3 regions of the Clavibacter sp. CT19 genome follow, and region 2 is predicted to be linked to each of the others. Evidence: riboswitches for the same ligand, from Rfam matches in the RefSeq annotation. Region 2 holds a riboswitch; each other region holds the start of a gene.
What was found. Region 2 has a riboswitch for thiamine pyrophosphate ahead of thiM (hydroxyethylthiazole kinase). Riboswitches for the same ligand answer to the same signal wherever they lie in the genome.
Positions count from the first base shown of each region.

Region 1 (7,192 bases), on a different contig from region 2:
CGTCACCGAGCAGCGTGACGCTCGGCACGCCGGGCACCGCGCGGTCGTAGACGTCGCCGGCGACGAGCACCACGTCCACCGCCCGCTCCTCGACCAGCTCCACGAGGTGGTCGAGGAACGCGGCATGGTGCGCGTGCAGGTCCTCGCCGTGGAGGGTGCGCCCGAGGTGCCAGTCGCTCGTGTGGAGGATGCGCACGCGGGTCCTTCCGTGGGGCTGCCGGCGGTGCCCGTCACGCTACCGGAGGGCGCCGACACGGCCGGGCCGCCCGGGCGGCTGCCGCAGGAGGACCGGCCGGACCGCCTTGGTAGGATCGAGTGTGACTGGAGAGAACCTGCTCGGCGTCCCCGAGACGCGCCTGGCCGACGAGCCCGAGGTCGCCGCCCGCATCGCGAACGCCGACGGCGATCACGACACGCTCGGCGCCATCGCGGCCGACCACCCGCAGTCGTCGCTCGTCTGGGCGCTGCTCGCCGACTCCGCGTACGTGCAGGGCGACCGCATCGCCTCCTACGCGTTCGCGCGCGTCGGCTACCACCGCGGGCTCGACTCGCTGCGCAAGTCCGGCTGGAAGGGCCAGGGCCCCGTGCCGTGGAGCCACGAGCCGAACCGCGGCGTCCTCCGCTCCCTCTACGCGCTGCGTCGCGCGGCCGCCGCCATCGGCGAGGAGGACGAGGTCTCGCGCCTCAGCGCCTTCCTGCGCGACGCGGATCCCACGGCCGCCGGCCACATCGAGGCCGCGACCGCCGGGGCGCTCCCGCCCACGGAGGCCATCGTCATCCGCGGCCAGGACTGACCCGCCCGCTCCGCGCAGCACCCCGCACCGCAGCTCCGCCCGCACCACCGCACGCCACCCGATCCACCCCGACCGACCCGCCCCGACGAGGAGTGAGCCATGCCCGCAGTAGTGATCATCGGAGCCCAGTGGGGGGACGAGGGCAAGGGACGCGCGACCGACCTCCTCGGCAGCCGCGTCGACTACGTCGTGAAGTTCAACGGCGGCAACAACGCCGGCCACACGGTCGTCGTCGGCGACGAGAAGTACGCGCTGCACCTGCTGCCGTCGGGCATCCTCACGCCGGGCGTCGTGCCCGTCATCGGCAACGGCGTCGTCGTCGACATCGAGGTGCTGTTCCACGAGCTCGACGCACTCGCCGCCCGCGGCGTGGACGTCTCGCGCCTCCGCGTCAGCGCGAACGCGCACGTCATCACGCACTACCACCGCACCATCGACAAGGTCACGGAGCGCTTCCTCGGCAAGCGCCAGATCGGCACCACCGGCCGCGGCATCGGGCCTACGTACGCCGACAAGATCAACCGCGTCGGCATCCGGATCCAGGACCTCTTCGACGAGAACATCCTGCGCCAGAAGGTGGAGGCGGCCCTCGACGCCAAGAACCACATGCTCGTCAAGATCTACAACCGCCGCGCCATCTCGGCCGACGAGATCGTGGAGAGCCTGCTCTCCTACGTGGAGCGCCTGCGGCCCATGGTCGGCGACGCGTCGCTCGAGCTGAACGCCGCGCTGGACGAGGGCAAGACCGTGCTCTTCGAGGCCGGCCAGGCCACCATGCTCGACATCGACCACGGCACGTACCCGTTCGTCACGTCCTCCAGCGCCACCTCGGGCGGCGCGGCCACGGGCTCGGGCGTCGCGCCCAACCGGCTCGAGCGGATCATCGCGGTCGTCAAGGCGTACACGACCCGCGTCGGCGCCGGCCCGTTCCCCACCGAGCTGCACGACGCGTCGGGCGAGTACCTGCGCGCCAAGGGCTTCGAGTTCGGCACCACCACCGGCCGCCCGCGCCGCTGCGGCTGGTACGACGCGCCCATCGCGCGCTACACGGCGCGCATCAACGGCGTCACCGACTTCGTGCTCACCAAGCTCGACGTGCTCTCGGGCCTCGCGACCATCCCGGTCTGCGTCGCCTACGACGTCGACGGCGTGCGCCACGACGAGGTGCCCGTCTCGCAGTCCGACTTCCACCACGCCACGCCCGTCTACGAGGAGCTGCCGGGCTGGCAGGAGGACATCACGGGCTGCCGCACCTTCGCCGACCTGCCGAAGAACGCGCAGGACTACGTGATGGCCATCGAGCGCATGAGCGGCGCCCGCATCTCGGCCGTCGGCGTGGGCCCGGAGCGCGAGCAGGTCGTCGTGCTGCACGACCTCCTCGAGGCCTGACCCTGATCCAGGACGGCTGGGCCGACGACGCCCGCCTCGGCACGGACGCCGCCGACCTCGCGCGCTTCCTCAGCCGGGCCGACGCGCGCACCATGAACCGCGAGCGACTCCAGGCGGATCTCGACATGGGTCAGGAGCAGTACGTGGCGGCGTGGCGCGAGCTGCACCGCTTCGGCTACGTGTCGTCGGCGGAGCTGCGGCGGCTGGTCGTCGAGCGGTAGGACGCCCCGAGGCTCGCGCGCGCATCAGGTCAGACCCGATCGATCGACCAGGATAGTTGGCGATCGACTACGATCCTGGGCATGCAACTGCAGCATCCGTTCCGCACGATCACTCCCACGATCGATGGAGACGTCCTCCGCGTGCTCGCCCGGTCGGACTCGTGGTTCACGGTCGCGCGGATCCGCAGCCTCGCGGGCTCGGGATCGCCCGAGGGCATCCGCCGGGTCCTGCGCCGGCTGGCGGAGCAAGGCGTGGTCGACACCCAGTCGGCCGGGAAGGCCGTGCTGCACAAGCTGAACCGGGACCATCTCGCAGCTCCGGCGATCCTGGAGCTCGCGCGTCTCGATCGGGAGCTCCACGACCGCATCCGGGCCTCCCTCGCGGCCTTCCGCGTCGCACCCCTGTTCGCCGTCCTCTTCGGCTCGGGGGCGCGGCTCTCCATGCGGCTCGACAGCGACCTCGACCTGCTGCTCGTCCGGGATCGGCCCGCCTCCGACGAATGGTCCGACGACGTCTCGGAGCTCGCACGCCGGATCCATCGGTGGACGGGAAACGATCCACGGATCATCGAGTACGGTCGCGACGACATCCGCGGGGCGGCCGCGGAGGAGCCGCTGCTCAGGTCGATCGCCGACGAGGGGATCGTGTTGACGGGAAGCGCGGCGGGCTTCCGCAAGGAGGTCGGAGCGGCATGACACCGGCTCGCGAAGCAGGGCGGACCGAAGCGGACGGTCGATTCCGCAAGGCGAGGCAGTTCGCGGACGCCGCGGAGCTGTTCGCGGACGCGGCCTCCGACGACGCCGACGAGTTCGGCGACGCCTACGTCACCCTCGCGGTGCATTCCGGCATCGCCTCCGGGGACGTCATCTCGATCGTCGCGAGCGGTGAGTACTCCCCGACGGGCAACCACCAGGAGTCGGTGGCGATGCTCCGCCGGGCGGACCCGGATGCGGCCAAGCACCTCGAGAGGCTGCTCGCTCTGAAGACCAAGGCGGGCTACGCGCATCGCCCCGTCTCCTCGGACGACGTGGCCAGGGCGCGTCGCGCACACGAGGCGCTGCTGGAGATCGCGTCCGCGGTGGTGGCTGGATAGCGCTGCACGACTCGCGGCTCGCGGCTCGCGCAGCAGGTGGTGTCACGGCGGCTGGTCGTCGAGCGGTAGGACGCCCCCGATCGGGCTATTCCGTTGCGCTGTATATCGTCTGACTGTACAGTCGGACGATATGAGGAGGGCGCGATGACGAGGGACCCGCTGCTGCCGCTCACCGAGACGGTGGCCTGCATCCTGCTCGCGCTGCGCGAGCCGGCGCACGGGTACGCGATCATGGCGCGCGTCGAGGAGATGAGCGAGGGCGCGGTGCGCCTCGCGCCGGGGACGCTCTACGGCGCCCTCGACACGCTCGTGAAGCAGCGGCTCATCACCCGGGTGGCGAGCGAGGATCCGCGGCGCAAGGTGTACCTCATCACCGACCGGGGATCCGAGGTGCTCGCGCAGGACGCCGAGCGCATGGCCCACCTCGTGCGGCTGCATGAGCGCGGCCGGGGGAGCAGGGAGGGATGACCATGGTGATCAGGTTCTTCGTCGACTTCGACGAGGAGGAGCGCTGGCTCGACCGGATGGCGGCCGAGGGGCGGCTGATGCGGAGGCGCGGGTTCGTCTACACGTCGACGGACATCGAGCCCGGATCCGCCGTCGTGCGGATCGACTACCGGCCGAGCATGACGGCGGCCGACTTCGCCGACTACGTGCAGCTCTTCGCCGACGCGGGCTGGAGGCACATCAGCGGCAGCCGCAGGAGCGGCACGCAGCACTTCGCGTCCACGACGGCGGATGCGGACGCCGAGATCTTCTCCGACGCCCGGTCGCGGGCCGAGCGGTACAAGCGCGCGCTCGACGTGAACGCGGCGGTGCTCCTGCCGCTGCTGGTGGTGGTGTTCGTCCTCGCCGCGACGGAGGGATCCGGCGTCCGCGCGATCCTGCGCCCGGACGAGTGGTACCTGACGCCCGGCCTCTGGGAGATGGAGGGGTGGCGGTTCGCCGGCGCGTTCCTCTTCGAGTCGGTGTTCGTGGCGATGCGGGTGGGACTGCCGCTGCTCCTCGTGGTCGGGTGCGTCGTGATGCTGGTGACCGCGGTGCGGCAGGGGATCCTCTATCGGCGCGCGGTCGCGGCGGCGGCGGAGGCGTAGGTCCCTAGGTCCCACCGTCCTCCACGGCCAGGCCCGGCGTCGCGCCGACTCCGTCGCGGCGGCGGTATGGTCATCCCGAACACGGGAGTCCGGTAGGCCGGGCTGAGAGGAAGACCACCAGTCTTCGACCGTAAGAACCTGATCTGGATCATGCCAGCGCAGGGAGGCATCTCTTGAGGGACCGCGCATCCGCGCGCGTCCCACCCGTGCATCCGCGACCACGGAAGGCACGCGCGTGACCAGCACCGCATCCCCCACCACCCGCCTCGAGGCGGCGCCCACCCCCGAGGAGTTCGGCGTCGGCGCCCGGCTCAGCCTCGCCGTCATGCGCGACGACTTCGTCGACGTGATCCTCGGCGCGCTCGCCGCGACGCCCGCCGACGGCCTCGTCATCGAGACCGACGACGTGAGCACGTTCGTCGGCGGGTCCGAGCAGGACATCGTCCGCTGGCTCGTCGCCCTGCTCGCGCACGCCGCCGGATCCGGCGCGCACGTGCAGGCGACCATCGCGTTCTCGCGGGGCTGCCCGGGCGAGGTCGCGTGCGGCACGGGCGTCGTGCGCGTCGGCGAGGTGCCGGCGGCGGACGCCACCGGGATCGCCGCGTCCGCGCAGTGGGCGCTGTACCCGCTGTCCGACGCGCCCGCGGCGGATCACATGAAGGACATCCACGCGGCCATCGACCACGCCCGCGCGGTCGGCACCTTCGCCGGGTCGCAGCACTTCGTGACGGCGCTCCGCGGCGACCTCGCCGACGTGATCACCACGGCCGCCGCCGGCTGGGTGCTCGTGGGCCGCTCGGTGGCGCACGTCACCAGCCACCTCACCGTCTCGTTGAACAGCCCGAGCCGGACGGCCGGCGCATGAGCGCGCCCGTCGAGGCGCGGGATCCGCGTCCCACCGCCCCGCGCCGCGCGCGCTGGGACCTCCGCGACATCGTGCTGCTCGTCACGCTGGGCGTGGTCTTCGGCTTCCTCTACTGGGTGCTCGTGCAGGGCTGGACCGCGCTGTCGGTCGCGGCCGGGCCGCTCGGCGACCTGACCCAGCACGTGCTGCTCGGCGGCTGGCTGCTCGTCGCGCCCATCGCGATCGCCGTCATCCGGCGGCCGTTCGCGGGCGTCGCGGCGGAGGTGATCGCGTCGGTCATCGAGGTCGTGTTCCTCGGGTCGGCCGTGGGGCCGATCCTCTTCGTGTCGGCGGCGATCCAGGGCGCGGGCAGCGAGATCCCGTTCGCGGCCGGACGCTACCGCCGCTACGGCTGGCTGCACTACGCGGTCTCGGGCGGTCTCGGCGCGCTGCTCGTCTTCTTCTTCTCGGCGTTCCGCTCCGACTGGTACGGCACCGAACTGTTCTGGGTGCGGCTCGTGATCCAGGTGGCTTCCGGCGTCGTGCTCGGCGGCCTGCTGGCGAAGGTGATCGTCGACGCGCTGGTCCGCACGGGCGCGGTCGACGACTTCGCCGTCGGCCGGACGTAGGGGTGACGGACGCGCGAGGCCCCGTCGTCGCGCTCGACGGGGTGGGCGTCGCGTTCCGCTCGCGGGAGGTGCTGCGGGACGTGACCTGCCGGATCGGGGCGGGGGAGCGGATCCTCGTGATCGGCCCGTCCGGATCCGGCAAGTCGACCCTGCTGCACGTCGTCACCGGCGTGGTGCCGCACTCCGTGCACGCGACCATGACGGGGAGCGCGACCGTCGCGGGGCTCGTGGACGCGCCCGTGCTCGACCGGGTGCGGCACGTGGGCTTCGTGGCGCAGGATCCGTCGGCCGCCGTCGTGCTGCCCACGGTCGAGCAGGACGTGGCGCTCGTGCTCGAGAACCACGGCGTGGATCCGGCGGAGGTCGACGCCCGCATCGACGAGGCGCTCGAGGCCGTGGGCGCCGGCCACCTCCGGCACCGGGAGACGGACCGGCTGAGCGGGGGAGAAGCGCAGCGCGTCGCCATCGCGGCCGCGCTCGCCGCCCGGCCCGCGCTCCTCGTGCTCGACGAGCCGACCGCGATGCTCGACGCCGCGGGCGTGCGCGCCGTGCGGGACGCGATCGCGCGGCTGCCGGCGGAGGTCGCCGTGCTGATGGTGGAGCACCGGCTCGACGCGCTCGGGCCGGAGGGGCTGCCGGCGCGGACCATCGCGCTGGATCCCGCCGGCCGGCTCCTCGCCGACGGCCCCACCCACGAGGTGCTGCGGGAGCACGCGGCGGCGCTCGCCGAGTCCGGCTGCTGGGTGCCGGGGTGGGCGGCGGACGCGCACACGCCGGTCCCGCGCGCGTCCGCGGCCCCCGCGGCGGAGCCGGTGCTGCGTGCCGTCGGGCTCGCCGTGCACCCGGCGGCCGTGCGGCCGCGTCGCTTCCGCCGCGCGCCGGATCCGCTCCCGCCCGTGCTCGCGGGCGTCGACCTGGCGCTCCGGCCGGGCGAGCTGGTGGCGCTCATCGGGGCGAACGGATCCGGCAAGTCGACCCTGCTGCGGACCCTCGCCGGGCTCGTTCCCCCGGTCGCCGGGAGTGTCGCGGGGGCGCGGCCCGGCATGGTGTTCCAGGATCCGGCGCACCAGTTCGTGGCCGCCAGCGTGCGCGACGAGATCGCCGTCGGCCTCGCGGACGACGACCCG
Region 1 covers NZ_JAQHYR010000003.1:153,534-160,725, reverse strand. Annotated here, with positions in the region: gene PED38_RS04860 (exonuclease SbcCD subunit D) at 1-196, opposite strand, end outside; gene PED38_RS04855 (DUF3151 domain-containing protein) at 318-794, shown strand; gene PED38_RS04850 (adenylosuccinate synthase) at 894-2,183, shown strand; gene PED38_RS04845 (hypothetical protein) at 2,276-2,404, shown strand; gene PED38_RS04840 (hypothetical protein) at 2,486-3,100, shown strand; gene PED38_RS04835 (hypothetical protein) at 3,097-3,498, shown strand; gene PED38_RS04830 (PadR family transcriptional regulator) at 3,643-3,966, shown strand; gene PED38_RS04825 (DUF2812 domain-containing protein) at 3,963-4,592, shown strand; TPP riboswitch at 4,663-4,771, shown strand; gene PED38_RS04820 (YkoF family thiamine/hydroxymethylpyrimidine-binding protein) at 4,828-5,457, shown strand; gene PED38_RS04815 (ECF transporter S component) at 5,454-6,065, shown strand; gene PED38_RS04810 (ABC transporter ATP-binding protein) at 6,068-7,192, shown strand, end outside.
Region 1: another riboswitch for thiamine pyrophosphate. It lies ahead of PED38_RS04820 (YkoF family thiamine/hydroxymethylpyrimidine-binding protein); the one in region 2 lies ahead of thiM (hydroxyethylthiazole kinase).

Region 2 (7,192 bases):
ACGCCGGGCTCGACCGGGCCGCGCGAGGCCGGGCCGATCAGCTCCTGATCCGCGGGGACGGCCGGGCTCCGGTCGTCCCCCGTCGGTAGGCTGGCGGGATGACCGACCCCGCCGTCCCGGCCGTCTCCTCCCCCGCATCCGACTCCCCCTCCAGCCCTCCCGTCGCGGACCAGCGCCCCCTCGAGCGCACCTTCCACGGCGACACGTTCGTCGACCGGTACGAGTGGCTGCGCGACAAGGACGACGCCGACGTGATCGCGCACCTCGAAGCCGAGAACGCGTACACGGACGCGGCGACCGCGCACCTGGAGCCGCTGCGCGAGGCGCTCTTCACGGAGATCAAGGACCGCACGCAGGAGACCGACCTCTCCGTCCCCGTCCGCGAGGGCGACTGGTGGTACTACGCGCGGACGGTCGAGGGCTCGCAGTACGCGATCCGCTGCCGCCGTCCCGTCGCCGGTCCCGACGACTGGACCCCGCCCGTCATCGAGCCCGCGGCCGATGGCGCCGCGACGCCGGGCGAGCAGATCCTGCTCGACTCCAACGTGGAGGCCGACGGCCACGACTTCTTCTCGCTCGGTGCGTTCGAGGTGAGCCCCGACGGATCGCTGCTCGCCTACTCGACCGACACCGAGGGCGACGAGCGCTTCACGCTCAGGATCCGCGACCTCGCGACCGGCGAGGACCTCGCCGACGAGATCCCCGGCACCAGCCACGGCGCCACCTTCTCGGCGCACGGCGACCACCTCTTCTACGTCACGGTCGACGACGCCTGGCGCCCCGACACCGTGTGGCGCCACCGCGTCGGCACGCCCGCGACGCAGGACGTCAAGGTGTTCACCGAGCCCGACGAGAGCTTCTTCGTGGGCTTCGGCATGACCCGGAGCCGCCAGTACCTCGTGATCGAGGTCGGGTCGAAGATCACCACCGAGGTGCTGCTGCTCGACGCCGGCGATCCCACGGGCACGTTCCGGCCGGTCTGGCCGCGCCGCCACGGCGTCGAGTACGACGTCGACCACGCGGTCATCGACGGATCCGACCGGCTCCTCATCCTGCACAACGACGGCGCCACCAACTTCGAGCTGATCGACGTGCCGGCCGACGACCCGACCTCCACCACCGACCGCCAGGTCGTCATCCCCCACGACGACGAGGTGCGCCTCGAGGACGCCAGCGCGTTCGCCGACCACGTCGTCGTCTCCTACCGCCGCGAGGGGCTCACGCGCGTCGGCGTGATCCCCTTCGACCGCGTCCTCGACGGCGAGCAGCTGCACGAGATCGCGTTCGACGAGCCGATCTACACGGTCGGCACGGCGGGCAACCCCGAGTTCGCGCAGCCCACGATCCGCCTCGGCTACACGAGCCTCGCGACCCCGGCCACGACCTACGACTACGTGCTCGCGACCCGGGAGCTGCGCCTCCTCAAGCAGCAGCCCGTGCGCGGCGGGTACGACCCCGACGACTACGTGCAGACCCGCGAGTGGGCGACCGCGGAGGACGGCACGGAGATCCCGCTGTCGGTCGTCTACAAGCGCGGCCTCGTGCACCCGGGCACGCCCGCGCCGCTCCTGCTCTACGGCTACGGCTCCTACGAGGCGAGCATCGACCCGTCGTTCTCCATCGCACGGCTGTCGCTGCTCGACCGGGGCATGGCGTTCGTCATCGCGCACGTGCGCGGCGGCGGCGAGATGGGCCGCCGCTGGTACGACGAGGGCAAGACGCTCACCAAGCGGAACACCTTCACCGACTTCGTGGCATCCGCCGACCACCTCATCGCGCGCGGGTGGACGAGCCCGGAGAAGCTGGTGGCCGAGGGCCGCAGCGCCGGCGGCCTGCTGATGGGCGCGGTCGCGAACATCGCGCCGGACCGGTTCGCCGGGATCCTCGCGGGCGTGCCGTTCGTGGACGCGCTGACGAGCATCCTCGACCCGTCGCTGCCGCTCACCGTGATCGAGTGGGACGAGTGGGGCGACCCGCTGCACGACCCCGAGGTGTACGCGTACATGAAGTCGTACACGCCGTACGAGAACGTGCGCGAGGGCGTGGAGTACCCACGCATCCTCGCGGTCACGAGCCTCAACGACACGCGCGTGCTCTACGTCGAGCCCGCCAAGTGGACGGCCCGCCTCCGCGAGGTCGGCGCGCCCGTGCTGCTGCGCACCGAGATGCAGGCCGGCCACGGCGGCAAGTCGGGCCGCTACGACGCGTGGCGCGAGCGCGCGTCCGACTACGCGTGGGTGCTCGACGTGGCGGGGCTGGCGTAGGGCTGGACTCCGCGAGATCTCCGCGGCCGCGCTGCCCGCTGTCGGGGCGCGCAGCGCGGCAGCGTCGCAGCGCTTCACGTCGCTGGGGTCACCGCTACTTCCCGCGCTCGGAAAGGGACGCGATGAGGCACCTCTGTGGAGTCCCCAGTCTGATCCGACGGGCTCGTTCCGGCCCAGGAATCGGCTACCATTGAGGCAATCGACCCCCTCCCAAGCCTCTCCACGATGCTCAAATGGGAGGGGCCTTTTTCTTTCCGAGGGGTGCGATGAAGCCCTACCTGTCCTGGCACGATCAGACCGCTCTGATGGTAGGCCGTGGCCTGATCGTGCCCGACGAATCGGACTGCGCCCGGTTCCTGGCGGCGCACAACTACTACCGCTTCTCGGGGTAAGCGCGGTACTTCCAGACGGCTCCCCATCTCGGCGACGACGACTTCGTGAGCGGGACGGCGTTCGACGACGTCCGAGGGGTCTACGTCGCCGACGACGCACTGCGCGATTCTCTCGTCCGGCCGCTCGCTCAGGTCGAGCTCCTGCTGCGGTCGCATGTCGCACATGTCATCGGTCGCGAGCACGGCCCCTATCAGGCGTATCTCGAGCAGGACTTCTACACGGATGTCGGAGGTCGAGAGGCCACCGTCGAGTCCTGTCTCCGGGACATCGACCGCAGCAAGGACCGGCACATCCTCCGCTACCGCGGGCACGCAGGAGAGGACTCCGACTACAGCCGGCTGCCGGTGTGGTCCGCTGTCGAGGCATGGTCGTTCGGGACCCTGTCCAAGGCGATCGAGCGGGGAGCACAAGGAACCCTCGCCGACTCCGTCGCGACCAGCATCGGTGTGGCGAAGGCCGGATTCGCCTATCGCGTGAGGGCCTTCGTCTACCTCCGCAATCGCTGCGCGCATCACAACAGGCTGTGGAATCACTCCATCGTCGATGCCGGACCGACGCCGAACAACGTGCGGACCAAGGCCAAACGGATCGCGGGCCAGTTCGGCCCTCGATCGGTGCTCGACGTGATCGCGTCGCTGGATGACATGATCACCCGCGCCGACGTCGCCGTTCCTCTCCTACCGATGCTGGTCGAGACCCACGAGCGGGAGGGCCGATTCTGGCGGGGTCTGGCTGCGCCCGAAGGGCCGACAGATCACGCAGACGGTCCGAGATGACCGTCTGATTCGTCGTCCCCCGACCGTGGGCTCGCATGACGCATCGACCTCATCGTCGCCTCGGGACGTCTCGGCCTCGCTGCTCGACCCGGCGGGTGCGACGCGTCTCCCCTAGGGTGGATCCCTGACACGGGGTGCCCACGAGGGCTGAGATGAGACCCGTCGCACCTGATCCGGTTCGCACCGGCGGAGGGATGTCACCATGAGCGCTGCGCGCCCATCCATCGACGAGATCACCGGGACGGGGACCGCCTCGGCGGACCTCCTCCACCTGCTGCGGGAGCGCACGCCGCTCGTGCAGTGCATCACGAACGCCGTGGTCACCGGCTTCACCGCGAACGTCCTCCTCGCGCTGGGCGCCGCGCCCGCGATGACGGACGTGCCGACCGAGGCGGGGCCGTTCGCGCGGATCGCGTCGGGGCTGCTCGTGAACCTCGGCACGCCGCACGCGGAGCAGCGGGAGGCGGCCGTCGAGGCGGCCCACGCAGCGCGCGAGGCGGGCACGCCGTGGGCGCTGGATCCGGTCGCGGTCGGCGTCCTGCCGGTGCGCACGCGGCTCGCGCACGAGCTCGTGGCGCTGTCGCCGACCATCGTGCGCGGCAACGCGTCCGAGATCATCGCGCTCGCGACCGGCGGCGCGGGCGGCCGCGGGGTGGACGCCACCGACGAGGTGGAGGCGGCGCTCGACGCCGCGACGCTCCTCGCGCGCACCTACGGCACGGTCGTCGCGGTGTCCGGGCCGGTCGACCACCTCACGGACGGGACCCGCCTCGTGCGCGTGCACACGGGTGACGCGCTCCTCACGAAGATGACCGGCGGCGGCTGCGCGCTCGGCGCGGTGATGGCGGCGTTCGCGTCGACGGATCCGGATCCGCTGCGGGCCGCCGTCGCCGCGACGAGCGTCTACACGATCGCCGCGGAGATCGCCGCGGAGGGGACGCGCGGGCCCGGGTCGTTCGCCGTCGCGCTGCTCGACGCGCTCGATGCCGTCACGCCCGAGCTCGTCGCGCAGCGCGAGCGCCTCTCGTGAGCGCGCTCGACCTCTCCGTCTACCTCGTCACCGACCCCGCCCTGTGCGGCGCGCGCAGCGTGCCCGCGGTCGTGTCCGCGGCTGTGGCAGGCGGGGCGACGGCCGTGCAGATCCGCGACAAGCACGCGAGCGCGGCCGAGCTGCTGGCGACCGTGTTGGCCGCGGCGGACGCGATCGACGCGCACGCGGCCGCGCATCCGTCCGCGCCCCGACCGGTGCTGCTCGTGGACGACCGCGTCGACGTCGTCCTCGCGGCCCTCGCCCGCGGCGCGCGGGTGGACGGCGTGCACGTCGGCCAGTCCGACGTGCCGGCCGACCTCGTGCGCCGGATGCTCGACGCCGCGAGCCCCGACCACCGCCTCGTCGTGGGCCTCACCGCGAACACGCCAGCGCACGTAGAGGCGGTCCGCGCGCTCCCCGCGGGCACGGTCGACTACCTCGGCGTCGGCGTGATCCGCCCCACGAGCACCAAGCCCGACCATCCGGCGCCGCTCGGGCACGACGGGTTCGGGATCATCGCGGGCCTCTCCCCCGTGCCGTGCGTCGCGATCGGCGGCGTCGACGTGGGCGACGTGGCCGCGATCGCGGCGGCGGGCGGCGCGGGCACGTCCGTCGTGTCGGCGATCTGCGCGGCCGAGGATCCGGAGGCGGCGGCGCGCGAGCTGGCGGAGGCGTGGGAGCGGGTGCGGGCGGGCGCGAGCGCGGGATCCGCTGGAGACGCGCGCGCGGCGGAGTCCGACGCGGCGGAGTCCGACGCGGCAGAGCCCGACGCCCCGGCCGCGGATCCCGCCGACGCGGCGAGCGCCGAGCCGGCCGAGGACCCCGCGGCGGGCGACCCGACCCGCGTCCCCCGCGTCCTCAGCATCGCCGGCACGGATCCGACGGGCGGCGCGGGCATCCAGGCAGACCTCAAGTCCATCGCGGCGAACGGCGGCTACGGCATGGCCGTGGTCACGGCGCTCGTGGCGCAGAACACCAGGGGCGTGCGGGAGATCCACGTGCCGCCCGTCGCGTTCCTCCGCGCGCAGCTCGACGCGGTGTCCGACGACGTCGTGATCGACGCCGTGAAGATCGGCATGCTCGGCTCGGCCGCGGTGGTCGACGAGGTGGCCGACTGGCTGCGCGCGGTGCGTCCGCCGGTGGTGGTGCTGGATCCGGTGATGGTCGCGCAGTCCGGCGACGCCCTCCTCGACGCCGACGCGACCGAGGCCCTCCGCCGCCTGCTGCCGCTCGCCGACGTCGTCACCCCGAACCTGCCCGAGCTCGCGGCGCTCCTCGGCGCGCCCGAGGCCGAGGGCTGGGACGAGGCGCTCGCGCAGGGCCGCGACCTCGCGGGTCGCCACGGGGTCCGCGTGGTCGTGAAGGGCGGGCACCTCCGCGCCGACGACTGCCCGGACGCGCTCGTGACGCCGGGCGCGACGTCCGCGGATCCGGCGGTGGACGTCGTCGCCGGGCCGCGCATCGCCACCACCAGCACGCACGGCACGGGCTGCTCCCTCTCGAGCGCGCTCGCGACCCTGCACCCGCGGCGCGGCGACTGGCTGGTCGCGCTCACGGAGGCGAAGGGCTGGCTCACGGGATCGCTCGCGCACGCGGACGACCTCGACGTCGGATCCGGCGCCGGCCCGCTCGACCACCTGCGCGCGCTGTGGGACGCGGCCGGCACGCACGCGGGATCGGTCGCCGCGGAGATGTGGGCGGGATCCGCCGACCTCCGCCGCGAGATCGACGAGCTCGCCTTCGTCCGCCGCCTCGGCGACGGCACCCTGCCCGAGGCGTGGTTCTCCCACTACCTCGCGCAGGACGCGATCTACCTCCGTGCCTACTCGCGCGTGCTCGCGCGGGCGAGCCAGCTCGCACCCACGCCCGACGCGCAGGTCGTGTGGGCGCGGGCGGCTGCCGACGCGATCGCCGCGGAGTCGGCGCTGCACGCGGAGTGGCTGTCGCGGCACCCGGCGCCGATGGTCGCCGGGCCGGTGACGCGCGCCTACGTCGACCACCTGCTCGCGCACGCCGCGTCGAGCGACTACGCGGTGCTGGTCGCGGCGCTGCTGCCCTGCTACACGATCTACGCCGACGTCGGCACGCGGCTCCGCGCGGCGGGCGCGGCGGCGACGGCGTCCGGCGACGCGCATCCGTACGGCGCCTGGCTCGCGACGTACGCGGATCCGGCCTTCGCGGAGGCGACCCGCCGCGCGGGCGAGCTGGTGGACGAGGCGGCCGTGCTCGCGGGTCCCGCCCGGCGCCCGGCGATGCTCACGGCGTCCCTCCTGTCTTCCGCCTACGAGCGCGACTTCTTCCGCGCCCCGGAGGCCCTCGGCTGATCGTCCACCGCACGGGCGCCCGGAGCCTGGGGACGCCCGGCCGCGTTCCCAGCCGCCCCCGCGGGAGGATGCCCGTGCCCCGACGCGACACCGCGCCGGGGCTCCCCGTTCCACGACCCGGGCACCCGCGTGCCCGACAGAGAGGACACCGCATGCGCGTCCAGGCCGAGACCCCCGCCATCACGATGCCCGCCCACCAGTTCACGGGCGAGGTCCACCTCCGCTGGCTCTCCACCCCGCAGACCGCCGACCAGCGCGCGGTTGTCGCGGCCGTCACCTTCGCGCCCGGCGCCCGCAGCGTCTGGCACACGCACGTCCTCGGGCAGACCCTGCACATCACGTCCGGCATCGCCCGGGTGGGCACGCGCGGCGGCGGCGTCGTCGAGGTCGCGCCGGGCGGATCCG
Region 2 covers NZ_JAQHYR010000007.1:76,981-84,172, reverse strand. Annotated here, with positions in the region: gene PED38_RS09855 (phosphotransferase) at 1-48, shown strand, start outside; gene PED38_RS09850 (S9 family peptidase) at 99-2,264, shown strand; gene PED38_RS09845 (hypothetical protein) at 2,531-2,656, shown strand; partial or broken gene PED38_RS09840 (Abi family protein) at 2,696-3,433, shown strand; TPP riboswitch at 3,554-3,645, shown strand; gene thiM (hydroxyethylthiazole kinase) at 3,636-4,463, shown strand; gene PED38_RS09830 (bifunctional hydroxymethylpyrimidine kinase/phosphomethylpyrimidine kinase) at 4,460-6,787, shown strand; gene PED38_RS09825 (cupin domain-containing protein) at 6,940-7,192, shown strand, end outside.

Region 3 (7,192 bases), on a different contig from region 2:
GGATCGCGACCGGGTAGTCGGCGAGGAGCGCGGCCACGGAGACGCGTCCGCCGTCGAGGCGGCGGCCGCTCACGTGGTCGACGAGCTCGCCCTCGGGCAGCGTGATCGTGGTGGATCCCCATCCGCCGCCGGACTCCAGCCCCACGGGCAGGCGGGTGGCCACGGTGATGGCGCCGCCGCGGTCGAAGGCGATCACGTGCGCCGCGGCGTCGCCCGCCGCGTGCAGGGGGTCGTAGCCCGTGAACAGCTCCGGGTGGTCGCGGCGGAGGCGGAGCGCGCGCGCCGTGACGAGGAGCTTCGCGGCGCCCGTCTCGTCGATCGCGGGCTCGGCGCCCGTGAGCACGGCGTCGAGGGCGGCGCGACGCGTGCCGAAGTCGACCTCGCGGCGGTTGTCGGGATCCACCAGGCTCGTCTCCCACAGCTCGCTGCCCTGGTAGACGTCGGGCATGCCGGGGGCCGTCAGCTGGATGGCCTTGGCGGCCAGGGAGTTCGACCAGCCGGGGCCGGAGAGGCGGTCGTAGAGCCCGGCGACGATGGTGCGGGCGCGCGGGTCGTCGAACGCCGCGTCGACGAGCGCGTGCATGCGCTCCTCGAACGCCTCGTCGGGCGCGGTCCACGTGGTGGAGTCGCCGGCCTCGCGCGACGCCTTCTCGGCGTACGCGTGCAGGCGCTCGCGCGACGCGGGCCAGGTGCCGACGAGCGTCTGCCAGAGCAGGTTCTCGAACGGGCCGTCGCCGGTGGGCGCGACCTCGCGGAGCCGCTCGAGCGCGTCGCGCCACGCCTCGGGCGTCTCGGAGAGCACGTCGATGCGCGCGCGCACGTCCTCGCCGCGCTTCGTGTCGTGGGTCGACAGCGTGGTCATCGCGTGCGGCGCGATGCGCTGGCGCTCCTGCTGGCGCGCGTGGAAGTCGTCGACGTCGATGGCGAAGATCGACGGGTCGGCGCCGACCTCGTTGAGGGAGACGAGCCGCGAGTAGCGGTAGAACGCGGTGTCCTCGACGCCCTTCGCCATGACCATGCCGCTCGTCTGCTGGAAGCGCTGCGCGACGAGCGTGGACGGGTCGGACAGCTGCGGCATGAGCGCGTCGATGGTGGCGGCGAGGTCGGGGCGGCTGGCACGCGCGGCCTCGGCGGCCTCCTCGAGGTGCGCGAGCCCGCCCGGGAGGTAGCTGCGGTACACGGGGAAGGTGGCGAGCAGCTCGGCGAGCGCGTCGGCGGCGTCCGCGGGCGCGTCCTCGACGAGGCGCTCGAGGCGGAGCACCTCGCTGCGGAGGATCCCGTCGGCGATGCCGCGCTTGGTGCCGCGGATCATGTCGGCCCAGTCCGTGAGCTCACCCTGGGGCAGGCCGCGGAGGGACGCCTCGAGGTGATCGAGCTCGACCTGGCCGTCGGGGTCGACGAGCACGCGGTCGATCTCGGCGAGCGCGTCGTACCCGGTGGTCCCGGCGGTGGCCCAGTCGGTGGGCAGCGTCTCGCCGGGCTCGAGGATCTTCTCCACGAGCACGTACGCGCCGTCCGTGATCCGCGCCAGGTCGTCGAGGTAGCCCTTCGGGTCGAGCAGGCCGTCCGGGTGGTCGACCCGGAGGCCGTCCGCGAGCCCCTCGCGGAACCAGCGGGAGATCTCGGCGTGCGACTCCTCGAACACGCGAGGCAGCTCGACGCGGATGCCCGCGAGCGTGTTCACCGCGAAGAAGCGGCGGTAGTTGAGCTCGGCGTCGGCGCGACGCCAGTTGATCAGCTCGTACGACTGGCGCTCGTGCACCGTGCGGGCGTCCGCGTCGTCCTCGGCCGTGCCGGGCGCGACGGGGAACCGCTGGTCGTAGTAGCGCAGCTCGACGGTGCCGTCGTCGCCCCGGACCAGCGTCAGCTCGTCGAGCTCGGACTCGCCGTCGCCGAGCACGGGGATCCGCACCTTGCCGCGCCCGAAGTCCCAGTCCACGTCGAAGGCCTCGGCGTAGCGGCTCGCGGTGCCGTGGGTCAGGAGGTCCCACCACCAGAGGCTCTCCACCGGGGTGGCGACGCCGACGTGGTTCGGGACGATGTCCACCAGCACGCCCATCCCCAGCTCGTGGGCGCGGTCGGCGACGGCCTTCAGTCCCGCCGCCCCGCCCCGCGCCGGGTCCACCTGCGCGTGGTCGACCACGTCGTAGCCGTGGTCGGATCCGGGCTCCGCCGTGAGGATCGGGCTGAGGTAGACCCAGTCCGCGCCGAGGTCCTTCACGTACGGCAGCTGCGCCGCGACGGCCGCGAGGTCGAAGGACTCCCGCACCTGGAACCGGTAGGTGGAGATGGGGGTTCTCAACTGATGTCGCTCCTTGGGTCTGCGGCGGGCCGGTCGGCCTGCGCGTGGGTGAGGACCGCGAGGCTCGCCGCGACCGAGTGGTCGGGCTCCACCTCGGGCTCCGTGTAGGCGCGCAGCACCACGAGTGCCTTGGCCGCCACGTCCACGACGCTACTCGCGCGGAGCGCCGTCGAGTCGGCTCCGACGCCCGCGGTGTCGATCACGGTCTCCCACGCGTCCGCGTACTCGTCCGACGGGAGGGTGAACGACACGGGCTCGTCGTGGGCGTTGAAGTAGAGGAGGAAGTGCGTGTCGTAGATGTCCTCGCCGCGGCGGTCGCGCCCGCGGATCCCGTTGCCGTTGAGGAACATGCCGATCGCCCGGAGGCCGGACTCCCAGTCGTCGTCCACCATGGGTGTCGCGTCGGCGTCGAGCCAGACGATGTCGGGCAGCGGTTCGCCCTCGCCGCGGCGCACGGGCCGGCCGTCGAAGAAGCGGCCGCGCCGGAAGGTCGGGTGCTCCTTGCGCAGGCGCACCACCGAGGCGGTGAACTCCGCCAGCGGCTGGTCCGCCTGGTCCCAGTGCACCCAGCTGATCTCGTTGTCCTGCGCGTACGTGTTGTTGTTGCCCTGCTGGGTGCGGCCGAGCTCGTCGCCGTGCAGGATCATCGGCACGCCCTGCGACAGGATCATCGTCGCGAGCATGTTGCGCTGCTGCCGGCCGCGGAGCGTGAGCACCGCCGGGTCGTCCGTCGGCCCCTCCACGCCCATGTTCCAGGAGCGGTTGTGGCTCTCGCCGTCCTTGTTGTCCTCGCCGTTCGCCTCGTTGTGCTTCTCGTTGTAGGAGACGAGGTCGGCGATGGTGAAGCCGTCGTGCGCGGTGATGAAGTTGATCGACGCCACCGGGCGACGGCCCGAGTGCTCGTAGAGGTCGGCGGATCCGGTGATCCGGGCCGCGAACTCGCCGAGCGACGACGCCTCGCCGCGCCAGAAGTCGCGCACGGTGTCGCGGTACTTGCCGTTCCACTCGGTCCACTGCGGCGGGAAGTTGCCCACCTGGTAGCCGCCGGGGCCCACGTCCCACGGCTCGGCGATGAGCTTGACCTGCGACACCACCGGGTCCTGCTGCACGAGCTCGAAGAAGGTGGCGAGCTTGTCGACGTCGTAGAACTCGCGGGCGAGCGCGGAGGCGAGGTCGAAGCGGAAGCCGTCGACGTGCATCTCGGTGACCCAGTAGCGCAGCGAGTCCATGATCAGCTGGAGCGAGTGCGGGTGGCGCACGTTGAGCGAGTTGCCCGTGCCCGTGTAGTCCATGTAGTAGGTGGGGTCGTCCTCCATGAGCCGGTAGTAGGCCTGGTTGTCGATCCCCTTGAACGAGAGCGTCGGGCCGAGGTGGTTGCCCTCCGCCGTGTGGTTGTAGACCACGTCGAGGATGACCTCGATGCCGGCCGCGTGCAGCGCCCGCACCATGGACTTGAACTCCTGCACCTGCTGGCCGAGCTCGCCCGTGGACGAGTACGCGTTGTGCGGCGCGAAGAAGCCGATGGTGTTGTAGCCCCAGTAGTTGCGGAGGCCCTTCTCGAGCAGGGTGTTGTCCTGCACGAACTGGTGCACGGGCATCAGCTCGATGGCGGTGACGCCGAGGTGCTGCAGGTGGTCGATGACGGCGGGGTGCGCGATGCCCGCGTACGTGCCGCGCAGCTCCTCGGGGATCCGCGGGTGCAGCTGCGTGAGGCCCTTCACGTGCGCCTCGTAGACGACGGACTCGCTGTAGGGCGTGCGGGGGAGGCGGTCGCCGTCCCAGTCGAAGAAGGGGTTCACGACGACGCCGAGCATCATGTGCGGGCCCGAGTCCTCGTCGTTGCGGCTGGCCGGGTCGCCGAAGTCGTAGGCGAAGAGGGACGGGTGCCAGTCGAACTCGCCGCACGTGGCCTTGGCGTAGGGGTCCAGCAGCAGCTTCGCGGGGTTCGAGCGGTGCCCGTTCTCGGGCTCGTAGGGACCGGTCACCCGGTAGCCGTAGCGCTGGCCCGGCTGCACGTGCGGGAGGTAGCAGTGCCAGACGTGGGCGTCGACCTCGGTGACGTCGACGCGGGTCTCGGTGCCGTCCTCCTCGATGAGGCACAGCTGCACCTGCTCGGCCACCTCGCTGAACAGCGCGAAGTTCGTGCCGCTCCCGTCGAAGGTCGCGCCGAGCGGGTACGGGTTTCCGGGCCAGGTGTGCAAGTGGTCCTCCAGTTGGGTCGACTCGTCCCACGGCGGCGCGCGCGCGGGCGCGGATCCGTCGGGGGCGGGGCAGGCGGTGGATCCGCAGCTGCCGCAGCGGCGGGGGAGGCCGGATGCGACGCGACGACGCACCAGGGGCGAGGTTACCGCGAGGACCGGGATCGCCCGGCATCCGGCGGGGCTCGCGGGGTACGGTGGGACGCATGACCAACCTCGTCGCACAGCTCGCAGAGAACGTGAAGAACGCCGGAGTGGGGACGGTCTACGGCGACCCCCTCGACATCGACGGCTCGACCATCGTGCCCGTGGCATTCGCCTGGTACGGCTTCGGCGGGGGCAGCGACCTCCCCGACTCCGAGGGCAACGTCGCGGGCGGCGGCGGGGGCGGCGGCGCCACCTGGCCCATCGGCGCGTACATCGCCACCGACGGCGAGGTGCGCTTCCAGCCGAACGTCATCGCGCTGCTCGCGGTGGCCACGCCCGTCATCTGGATCTCGGGCAAGGTCCTCGTCAAGCTCATCAAGACGCTCAGGTAGCGACGGGCGCCCGGCCGGCGCGCACGACCACCGCGGAGCGCGGGTGCCCTCGGGCGCCCGCGCTCCCGTGCGTCCGGGGTGCCCGCGCATCCCGGGCGCGGCGGACGCCCGACCGCGCGCTAGGATCGCCTCGAACACGGGAGTCCGGTGAGCCGGGCTGAGAGGAAGACACCCAGTCTTCGACCGTAAGAACCTGATCTGGATCATGCCAGCGCAGGGAGGCTTCCATCTCGCACCCGTGCCCTCTTCACACTCATCCGAAGGGCACGTCCAATGACCGCATCACCCTCGTCCACCGCATCCGCGCTCCCCGGCGACGCCGGCGCCCGCGCACCCCGCTCGGGGCTCCGCGCCCGCTGGCGCGTCATCGACATCGTCGTGGCCAGCGTCCTCGGCGTCGCCTCCGGCCTCGTCTTCGTCCTCTGGAACACGGCGTCGGTGCCCGTCGCCGGCCTGTTCGAGCCGCTGCTGCCCGGGCTCCAGGCCCTCGCCGGAGGCGGCTGGCTGTTCGCCGGCGTCCTCACCGGCATCGTGATCCGCAAGCCCGGCGCCGCCCTGTACGGCGAGCTGCTGGCGGCCTTCGTCTCCATGCTCGTCGGCAACGTGTGGGGCGTGAGCACGCTGCTCTCCGGCCTGACGCAGGGCCTCGGCGCGGAGCTCGTGCTCCTCGTCTTCCTCTACGCCAACTGGCGCGCCTACGTCGCCGTCCTCGCGGGCATGGGGGCGGGCCTCGGCATGGCCGTGACCGACCTCATCACCTACTACCCGGGCTCCTCGCCGGTCTTCGTCGTCGTCTACACGATCGCGGCGCTCGTGTCCGGCGCGGTGATCGCCGGCCTGCTGTCGTGGCTGGTCGCCCGGGCGCTCGCCCGCACCGGCGCGCTGTCGCGGTTCGCCTCGGGTCGCGACACCGCGGCCCGGGTCTGAGCGTGCGGCGACCCGGCCGGCGCGGCTCGACGGCCGCCCCTGTCGCCGACCGGTGGCCCGCGGACGCCGCGTCGCGGTCGGGCGGCGGCGGTGCGGCCGTCAAGGCCGTCGGATGGGGTTGGCGCCACGCCGGCCGGAGCGCCTGGGCCGTCCGCGACGTCGATCTCGTCATCGAGCCGGGGGAGCGCGTGCTGCTCCTCGGCGCATCCGGCGCGGGAAAGACCACGCTGCTGCATGCGCTCGCGGGCGTCCTCGGGGGCGACGACGAGGGCGAGAGCCGGGGCGAGCTGCGCGTCGACGGCGTGGATCCGGCCGGCCAGCGTGGTCGTGCCGGCCTCGTGCTGCAGGACCCGGACGCGCAGGTGATCCTCTCCCGCGTCGGCGACGACGTCGCGTTCGGCTGCGAGAACCTGGGCGTCCCGCGGGACGAGATCTGGATCCGCGTCCGCGACGCCCTCGACGCCGTCGGCCTCGACGTCGAGCTCGACCGGTCGACGACCGCGCTCTCGGGCGGCCAGAAGCAGCGGCTCGCGCTCGCGGGCGTCCTCGCCATGCGGCCCGGCCTCCTGCTCCTCGACGAGCCCACGGCCAACCTCGATCCGGAGGGCGTCGGCGAGGTGCGCCGCGCGGTGGAGCGCGTGGTCGCGTCCACGGGCACGACGCTCGTGGTCATCGAGCACCGCGTCGCCGTCTGGCGGGACCTGGTCGACCGGGTGGTCGTCCTCGGGGCGGACGGCGGGATCCTCGCCGACGGCGCGCCCGACGACGTGCTCCGCGACCAGGGCGCCTCCCTCGCGGCGGCCGGCGTGTGGGTCCCCGGTCGGGAGCCGGCGGCGCCCGTCCGCGCCCCGGCGGCGCCCTCCCCGCTGCTCCGGGCCGATGGCCTCGCGGTGGGGCGACGGCGTGGTGTCGCCGTGGCGGAGGATGTCTCGCTGACCCTGTCCGCGGGACGCGTCGCGGCGCTCACGGGACCCAACGGCGGCGGGAAGAGCACGCTCGCGCTCACGCTCGGCGGGCTCCTGCCCGCCGTCTCCGGCCGGGTGGTCGCCGAGGGCCCGCTCGCGGACGGCCTCGACGCGGATCCGTCCGCCTGGCGCTCGCGCGAGCTCGCCGCCCGCATCGGCACCGTCTTCCAGGACCCGGAGCACCAGTTCCTCGCGGCGACCGTCCGCGCGGAGCTGGAGGTGGGGCCCCGCGCCGTCGGCGCCGACCCGGCGACGTCCGCG
Region 3 covers NZ_JAQHYR010000004.1:42,343-49,534, reverse strand. Annotated here, with positions in the region: gene treY (malto-oligosyltrehalose synthase) at 1-2,302, opposite strand, end outside; gene glgX (glycogen debranching protein GlgX) at 2,299-4,503, opposite strand; gene PED38_RS06105 (hypothetical protein) at 4,707-5,039, shown strand; TPP riboswitch at 5,166-5,277, shown strand; gene PED38_RS06100 (ECF transporter S component) at 5,313-5,966, shown strand; gene PED38_RS06095 (ABC transporter ATP-binding protein) at 5,969-7,192, shown strand, end outside.
Region 3: another riboswitch for thiamine pyrophosphate. It lies ahead of PED38_RS06100 (ECF transporter S component); the one in region 2 lies ahead of thiM (hydroxyethylthiazole kinase).